One region of the Dehalobacter restrictus DSM 9455 genome, then DNA from elsewhere that is predicted to be linked to it. Evidence: riboswitches for the same ligand, from Rfam matches in the RefSeq annotation. Region 1 holds a riboswitch; each other region holds the start of a gene.
What was found. A riboswitch is a leader RNA that binds a small molecule or an ion and turns the genes downstream of it on or off. The one in region 1 is predicted to bind cyclic di-GMP.
Positions count from the first base shown of each region.

Region 2: linked by a shared signal. The riboswitch ahead of DEHRE_RS11670 (HD-GYP domain-containing protein) and the one ahead of nhaB (sodium/proton antiporter NhaB) in region 1 are both predicted to bind cyclic di-GMP.
Region 3: linked by a shared signal. The riboswitch ahead of DEHRE_RS12460 (DUF5667 domain-containing protein) and the one ahead of nhaB (sodium/proton antiporter NhaB) in region 1 are both predicted to bind cyclic di-GMP.
Region 4: linked by a shared signal. The riboswitch ahead of DEHRE_RS09310 (golvesin C-terminal-like domain-containing protein) and the one ahead of nhaB (sodium/proton antiporter NhaB) in region 1 are both predicted to bind cyclic di-GMP.

Region 1 is NZ_CP007033.1:38,707-40,912, reverse strand. Features, by position in the region: gene DEHRE_RS00220 (hypothetical protein) at 398-805, shown strand; cyclic di-GMP riboswitch class I at 956-1,047, shown strand; gene nhaB (sodium/proton antiporter NhaB) at 1,133-2,206, shown strand, end outside.
Region 2 is NZ_CP007033.1:2,430,420-2,432,625, forward strand. Features, by position in the region: gene tnpB (IS66 family insertion sequence element accessory protein TnpB) at 1-146, opposite strand, end outside; gene tnpA (IS66 family insertion sequence element accessory protein TnpA) at 140-472, opposite strand; cyclic di-GMP riboswitch class I at 804-889, shown strand; gene DEHRE_RS11670 (HD-GYP domain-containing protein) at 985-2,046, shown strand; gene DEHRE_RS11675 (CoA-binding protein) at 2,107-2,206, opposite strand, start outside.
Region 3 is NZ_CP007033.1:2,593,736-2,595,941, forward strand. Features, by position in the region: gene DEHRE_RS12460 (DUF5667 domain-containing protein) at 1-1,121, opposite strand, end outside; cyclic di-GMP riboswitch class I at 1,135-1,219, opposite strand; gene DEHRE_RS12465 (ABC transporter permease) at 1,456-2,206, opposite strand, start outside.
Region 4 is NZ_CP007033.1:1,941,261-1,943,466, reverse strand. Features, by position in the region: gene DEHRE_RS09310 (golvesin C-terminal-like domain-containing protein) at 1-1,051, opposite strand, end outside; cyclic di-GMP riboswitch class I at 1,172-1,255, opposite strand; gene DEHRE_RS09305 (ABC transporter ATP-binding protein) at 1,549-2,206, shown strand, end outside.

The sequences.
Region 1 (2,206 bases):
CCTTGGGCTATATTTATTGCTTAATAAGGATGTACTGTGTACTTGGCATAACAAAAGCAAAATAACAATTTTAATTAAATGTTACATTTCAAATAAAGTGTGACTGTTTTAAAAAACATATTAAGCGAATTAATATTCCAACTAGAAAAACAATTGAAATGCAAGGGCTTTGTTACAGAATATAGCCTTTCCATGGCTAAAAATTTTGGAATAAATGTGTCTTTAAGCAAGCTGGGGTATTTGTATCGAGGTAGACTTATCAACAACTGTAATATTTCTGGCTATCTTATTAGAAAATGAGGAATTTGCATAATCATAAAGATTTGAGCATTGCTTTTTTTTTAGTATAATAATAAATGAGATCTATCGGTATTAAACGCAAGTAGGAGGTCTTCGAATGGAAGAATGGAAAAGACAGATACTAGGCGCGGTTAAATCCGGACGTGCAAGTTTAGCAAATGAATATGCCCGGGCAGCAATACAAAATCCGGAGAATAAGATTTCTTTTGGGGAATTTATGTGCGGCAAGAAATACTATATGGGGGTTATCGCTAAAAACAATGTTGAGGCTCATTTATTATACCCCAATACGAAGGACCGGCTCGAACTTGAGACGGGTGATGTAATCGCAGTTAAATATGGCGATTTATATATAGTAGGTATATTTACGCTTTCAGACGATGAGATTGGAATAAAGACGTTGACGAGTGTGGATTGTCAAGGGGAACAAGATTTTGTTCAATTACGTAATGGTGGAGCTAACCATGTCGCTTTTCTTTTTCATGTTCCAAAGGATGAGAGATAGCCTGATTGGCTAAAGGATCATATTAAAAAGCAAAATACTTAAGATAAATAACTGGACAATTCAGCATAAAATGGATATATTCAGGGTATTCAAAAGAAAATTTATTTGTTATAATGTATAAGCTTAAGCAAAAATAACAATATAAAGTTGTACGAGTTGGTGCAAACTTCGTGAAAGTGAAGGACGCTAAAGCTATGGGTCTAAGGCTGCTTGTAAGTTGCTATGATTGCCAGGCTGCAAGTAATTGAACTTCTTGGGGGGGAGTAGTTCCATTTTGGATTACTCTCTTTTTTATGTCTTTTATTTTCACTTGGGAGGATGGTACATATGAAACAAATGGGCATCGGACAAGCATTCAAAGCAAATTTTCTGGGTCACGCTCCGGACTGGTACAAAAGAGCAATTCTTGCTTTTCTGTTATTGAACCCTATTTTGATGTATACCGCCGGTATGTATGTTACCGGTTGGGTGTTGATTGTCGAATTCATTTTTACCCTGGCAATGGCGTTAAAATGTTATCCGCTTCCTGCCGGTGGGCTTCTGGCAATCGAAGCCGTTGTGCTCGGACTTACTAGCCCTCAAATGGTCTATAGTGAAGTTGAAACGAACCTGCCGGTTATTCTTCTTCTGATGTTCATGGTCGCCGGGATCTATTTTATGAAAGAAGGTCTTGTGTACCTGTTTTCCAAGCTCCTTACTAAAGTACACTCTAAAGTCGCGCTTTCATTTCTGTTCGCTGTATTGGGTGCGTTTCTTTCCGCATTTCTGGATGCGCTGACCGTAACGGCGGTGATTATCGCCGTGGCCTACGGTTTCTATAACATCTTCCATAAGTTTGCTTCCAGTGAAAAAGTATACGAAGAGTATGACATTAATCACGATCATAGTGTTGATGAGAAATATCATGAGGATCTGGACGAGTTTCGTGGTTTTCTGCGTAATCTTATGATGCATGGCGCGGTGGGCACTGCGCTGGGCGGAGCAATAACGCTGGTTGGTGAACCGCAGAATCTGTTGATTGGCTCCATCATGAAATGGGATTTCGTAGATTTCTTTATACAATGCGCCCCTGTGTCTATCCCGGTATTGATCGTTGGTCTTCTGACCACCATTATCCTTGAAGTTACTAAGTTCTGGGGGTACGGCTACCAGTTTCCTGAGTCGGTACGAAAGGTTATGGAAGATGATGTAAAGGCCAAAGATGCTGTCAGAAATATGCGAGGACGTGTACGCCTGATTGTTATGGCTTTGTGCGGCGTTCTGCTGATCTTCTCCCTGGCGCTGCACCTGGCGGAAGTAGGCATTATTGGTCTGATGATTATTATCCTGCTTACAGCCTTCAATGGGGTTACTGAAGAAAAGCGCATTGGTCATGCCTTTGAAGAAGCGCTGCCGTTTACT
Region 2 (2,206 bases), 550 kb from region 1:
CCGCAAAATAGAAACAGGGTGCTCGAAAACGGATCCAGCCGAAACTTCTGCTGGACGATTCCAGATAGACCGTCAATCCCGCATCGAAGATCGGTGTATCCGCAGGCAATATAGATGCAGTCGGCTCCGGTGAAATCATTCAGCATGACTTCAGCGCGCGGCAGATTGCTTCAATGGCTGATGCATCTGCGCTGGGGTAAATGTCGGCTTCGGCATTTCCGATGCGCACTGTTGCCGCTATTTCCAGACAGTCATTCCGGCGTTCAACGGGAACTCTGGCAAAGTACGGCTCTTGATGCGTGGTCAATGCTTTAAACACTCGGCGTTGCCAATAGTAATATGTTTTCTCGACAATCCCGTTTTCCAGGCACCATTGCCTGATGCTTATTCCACTGTTCCGGCAGGATGAGATCCGCTCGCTCCACTCGGCCAGCCGTTGGTTTACGCTTAAGGTTTGCAGGCTTTGCTCCATTTGAGTCACTCCCATTCTATCTAAATGTCTACCTTAGACTCTTTTGGTGACACTTAGACTCTTTGGGATATTCTCTCATTCTGCTGATTCTATGACAATCCGCCTACATGGTTTACGCTTACTATTTAACGGGAATTGTACCGATCCACACGCGTATAAACATCATTAATTAGTTATACGAATTTAAGCGGATTCCTCTGCTAAACCAAGAAACATTGATCATTTGGCGCCAAAATAAAGAATATTTTTTCGAATAACCCCTGTAGAACCTGAAAGGGATGTGCTACAATAGTTCTGTGACCGAAATATCAATCGAATAGGGATACAGGAGCAACGACAATGGCAAACTTGGTGAAAGCCAGGGACGCAAAGCTATGGGTCTTCCAGAATAATTCTGATGACTGCCAGGCTACCGAATCCGCTCAGGTTTGTTTTGAATGTCGCCATGCAATCTGCTGGTGATTTTTTTGTTGCTTCAGCCAGCACTGATTTATCGGAAAGGAAGATTACAATTGCGTCAGGTAAGTGTAAACCGGCTTCAAAAGGGAGACGTGTTGGGACGAACCATTTTCTCGCATAACGGCCGTTCATTGCTTGGGAAAGGAATCACGCTGACCCAGCCATATATCGACCGGTTAAAAGAACTGGGCATTAGTATTGTCTATGTGGACGATGACGAAACGAAGGATATCGTTATTGAGGATGTTATTTCCGAGGAAAACAGGCGGGAGGCAATGAACTCCATTGAACATTCAGCGGAAGCGGTACGAATCGGTAAAGATCTCAATGGTTTTCAGGTAAAAAAGACAGTAAACAACATCATCGGGGACGTCCTGTTTCAAGAAAAGATATTTCTGAGCCTGACAGATATGCGGAGCTATGACAATCAAGTTTATGCGCATTCAGTCAGTGTTTGTGTCCTTGCGACCATTTTGGGCAAAGCTTTGGGACTGGATAAAGATACCCTGGAGGCACTGGCGGTAGGGGCTTTGCTTCACGATATCGGGACTGTCAAGCTGCCAAAAGAGCTTGTCGCCAAACGTGAGGCCTTTACTCCGAAGGAAAATGACCTATATAAGACGCACACTGTACATGGATTTGAAATACTTCGGAACAAACCGGAATTGAACTTATTGAGTGCGCATATTGCTTTGCAGCATCACGAATGGTTGAACGGAAACGGCTATCCCCGGAAGCTGTCCGGCCGGCACCTCCATATCCTGGCTCAAATCGTCGGGCTGGCCGACTTCTATGATAATCTGGTCAATGATGGCCCGGGCCACTCCCGGATCGTCCCGCATGAAGCCTGTGAAATTGTAATGGGATGTGCAAACAAACTATTCTCCCAGCAGTTGGTTGTAACGTTCTTAAAGCATGTTGCAGCCTATCCGACCGGCTGTACCGTTAAGCTCAATACAGGTGAAGTTGGGATTGTGGTTGACCAGAATAAAAGTTTGCCGATGCGCCCAATTATCAGGATATTAATCGCTGACAAAGGGTTGGCCCATGTCCGGGCTAAGGAATATAACCTTGTCGAAGATCTTACAACCTTTATTGTTTCCATTGTCGAGTGAAGCTGATCCATTTCTTGAAAAAAAACGCCGGCTCAAATGTTTTTTGAGCCGGCTAATCTATTATTTCGGAAGTTTTCCAAACACCTTCAATACGGACCGGTGGAATGAATGAGGAAACGATGGTTCTGCAAACATTAGGACGCATTGGTCATGGATGACG
Region 3 (2,206 bases), 390 kb from region 1:
TCCCCTGCTTCCAGGCTATCTTCCTGGTCGCTCACGGCTTGGCCCTTATTGGCCTTCTTATATTCTTTTATGTTTTGGGTTTGCTCTTTTAGGACTTCTTTCGTTTCCTTATTCGTCTCTACTTTGATCTTCTGAACATCTTTCCTGAGCTCCTGCATGTCGTTTTTGTACTGTTCAGCCTGTTCGACTTTTTCCAGGGCAACGGCAATGGCAGCCTCGTCACCTGAAGCACGGGCTTCACCCAACTCTGCTTTGGCCGCTGCAAATTGCTGCACCGCATCCCCATAGGCTTTTTTGGCAGCCACATAAGCTTTGATCGCAATGGTGTTTTGAACTTCGGCTTTGATGATATTCTGCATGATCTCAGCCTGATCTTCTGTCAGATTGCCGCTGATTTTTAAGACGACTTTATCTGCATCGCGTTGAACAAGCTCAATGCTGGCAAGCAGATTGCTGATCACCGTATTCTCTTCTATGTCAGTTGCTGCCGTGTCCTCTGCGACTGTTTCATCTGTGGAAGTCGTGACGGTCCCATCATCCGCAGCAGCGTCTGTAGCCGTCGTATCCGTACCTTCAGCTACTTCGTTGTCTTCGATCATCTGCTGTACCTGGAAGTTGGCTTTCTTTATCGTATCCGAGTACGCTTTCAGAGCCTGTTCCATCAAATCCAACTGGTTTTGTTCGGACATGATTTCCGCTTCGGCGAGCCTTTCATTGGCAAACTCAACGAGCAGTTCCGCTTTTCCTTCATCAGAAAAAGTTACAGCAACCTGGACACTTTCAATCATCTGTTCAAGTGAATAGAGCCAGCTGTCCGGCGTTACGCCGGCTTCATCTGCTGTCGAGGCCTGGACGGTGGAATCCGTTATTGTGGAGTCGGTTGTTACTGCATCTGTTGTTGTAGTATCAGTCGTCGTTAAATCGGTTGTTGCCGTGTATGTTGTCGGGTCAGCAGCTGTTGAATCTGTAGCGGGCTCTGTGGGCGTACCAGGAGTACTCGTTGAAACATCCTCGATAACTGTGGTTCCATCCGTGGTTGTTTCAGCAAATACACAGGTTGGAGCGACCGCAATGATTAGAAAAACACAAAGAATTGAAACGAGAATCTTCTTACGGATCATTCTATCTACCCCTTTCGGTAGCCCGGCTGTCATAACCTTTCGGTGTTAGACCCGTGGCTTTGCGTCTCCGTCTTTCGACGGATTTGCCATTATCGTTTTGGCTGAGGCCATTATAGTACAGAATTACTTTGAAAATCAATGTTTTTGGACTTATTCCAGACCAATGGGGTATAAAAAATGAGACTTTCGTCTCATGGTCGGGTAATTATAGAGCAATGCAACTTCATATTCAATAACAGATCGTTTCAAAATGCTGACCAATTTATTATTTATCATGTCAGTTCTTTTCTTAATGAGCTTAGAACAAATCTAAACAGGTTTATTAACGGAACTATTATTCATATCTCAACGCTTCAATGGGATCAAGTTTAGCTGCCTTATTGGCCGGATAGAAACCAAAAAATACGCCGATCGCCATAGAAAATAAAACACTAATAATTGTTACCGGTATGGATATTGTCACAGGAGCCTTTAATACAACAGAGACAATCGTGCCGACCAGGGTGCCAATAATAATGCCGATGCCCCCCCCGATGCCGGAAATGATGACTGCTTCCGTGACAAATTGAAATTGGATGTGAAAGTTTTTGGCACCTAAAGCTTTCCTGGTACCAATCTCTCTTGTTCTCTCGGTGACAGATACCAGCATGATGTTCATTACCCCAATTCCTCCGACGAGTAAAGAAATTCCGGCAATAAACGCAATAGCTAAGGAAATCGTACTAATAACACTTAAAATTGAATTTAACTGCGTCTCCATACTATTTACCCTTGCACCCCATACTGAATTATTTTTATAAAGGTTATCAAAATAAGTCGTCAGCTGGGTTGTAAAAGCCAGTACGTCCGTATCCCCGCTTGCCACTACCGTAATTCGGGAATAGTTCTTCTGGGACGCATCCAGATTTGCTGTGGATATCGGGATATAAAGATTAGTGGACAGATCTTCCTCTGAAGCCGTGCTTACCTGACCCATACTTGATTGTTCATATTTATATACCCCTATAATCGTATACAATTCAATAGAATTGGTCTTATATATTTTTACGTCTTGGGAGAGCGGATCAGTGCCATCCGGAAACATA
Region 4 (2,206 bases), 1.0 Mb from region 1:
AAGTTTGAAGATCGGTGGTTTGGTAGACGACACTCGTGTAATTGCCGGCAGAATTTTTCACATTGGTTAACGCATACAGACTGTTGCCTCTGATGAGCAGATCTGCAGGGACAGCCGAAGTCTCAGGGAATATCACCTTTGTGGATTCATTGATGCTTTTGGCAATATACATAGAATCGGGAAGCCAGTGAGAGGTGGTGATCCGGTTATTTAGATATACAAGTTTATTTTGGAAGGTTGTAGGTTTTTTCATATAGTAGACGTAGGACGAAGTGAGGCCATTGGCGAAATTGGTTGAATAGATCTGTCTAGCGGAGCTGCTGTCAGTGATTCCAAGCATTGAGACATACTTGGTGTATGATGTCGTGATCGAAGTTGGCTTCATGTACATCATCTTTCCTGAAGCATACAGTGTTTGATTCAACTCAAAGAGGGAAGTGGCCCAGGAACCATAAAATGTAAAGCCAAGAGGAACCCGGCTGGTCCAAGTTTTCCCCATATCATTGGAGACAAGAACTTCGCCCCAACCTGTTTTACTGGTTCCGCAGGCTGCATAAAGCTGACCGTTATAGAGTGCCATGTCGAAAACATGAAGTGCATTCGGAATGGTTGCGTTTTTGAGCCATTGGTCATTATCTTCAAGGGTATAGAAATTGCCATTGTTCCAATCTCCCCGTGAATCGGTGCCAGGGATGTAGAGTTTGCCGTCCAGTACTTTATATTGGGCGATTTCCTCTTCATCAACGGTATATTGCGTGATGAATTTTTGGGCGGATGGCTCATAGTAGATGACCGGGATCGGACCGGCGTTCGTATTAAAATCACCATGGGCGAGATAAATACGGTTGTTATAGACCTGCATGTCCCAGACATTCTTGGCAAAAGTAGCTTTGTTGAACGGGTTTCCCAGTAATTCCACCTGGGGGGTTACATCTTTAACTGTAGTCGCAGCAGAAACCATTTTGTCGGTATGAACAGCGAAGCACGTGTTCACAATAAGTGTGAAGCTGAAGATTCCAGCGGCGATTTTTGTGATACGTTTCTTAATCATTGGTCTCTTCCTTTCCAAACTAGATAAAAATACAAAAAGCAACTGGTTCCCCAGCTGCCGCCAGCTTAGTTTTTTTATATTCATTCTAGCTGAAAAAACAGATGACTATATAAAAACTAATTTGGCAACTGGCTGTCATAGGGAATCCCCTTAGACCCTTTAGCTTTGCGCCACAGCCTTTCGACTGTTTTGCCTTGAGCAAATGTTTTGTAGATCATTCCTTTCATCTCCTATTTTATTCCCAGTTGGAAAATAACGCGATAATTTACGTTATTTTGTTAAATTTATGTATTTTTTGTAATAAACTTACTTAAAGTTACTATATCAAGCCGAATGACAAAATTCAATAGGATAAACGGACTAGGGTATTGGGATTTTGTCCTATTTAAAAAAAGATAATATCTTAGCGAATATTACATAAAAAGAATTATCAAGTAGAAATTTTAACGGAACTATGGCACTATAATAGTATGTTCCCAAAATATCAGGAGAAAAGAATGATTATTCAAGATGAAATTAAAAAAGGAATAGTTTTTGTTCGCTGGATAAAACCGGATGTTCTCCCCTTTCTTCCCAGGCTCATCGTCATTCTGCTGATTACTTCGACAGGGGCACTTTTCGGTGTTGCAAACGCCATACTCTCCAAGCATATGATTGACTACGCGATTGCAGGAGAACTGGCTTATGCCGGTATGGCCGGTGCTGCTTTAGGCGGTGCGATACTTCTTAATATCATGTTATCGATTGCCGGGTCACTGCTTTCTGTACGCGTCAGCGAAGGCTTTTCCAACGCCCTGAGGCAGCGTTTTTTCAAAAGGATGATGGTGACAGAATGGCTGCCGCTTTCGAACTATCATAGCGGGGATCTGATGACACGGTTGACAAGTGATGTCAATAACATCTCCAGTTGTATTATTAGTGTGATCCCGGGTATTGTGGCATTAGGCGTGCAGTTAGTGGGTTCTTTTGTAACCTTGCTTTATTATGAGCCGCGATTGGCAGTAATTGCGTTCATACTGGGACCTTCGACCGTGTTGTTCAGCCGGATCTGGGGCCGAAAGATGAAGAACTTGAATCATAAAGTGCAGGAATCGGAGAGTATCTACCGCTCGTTTATTCAGGAAGCCATCCAAAATTTCATCATTACGAAAGCGT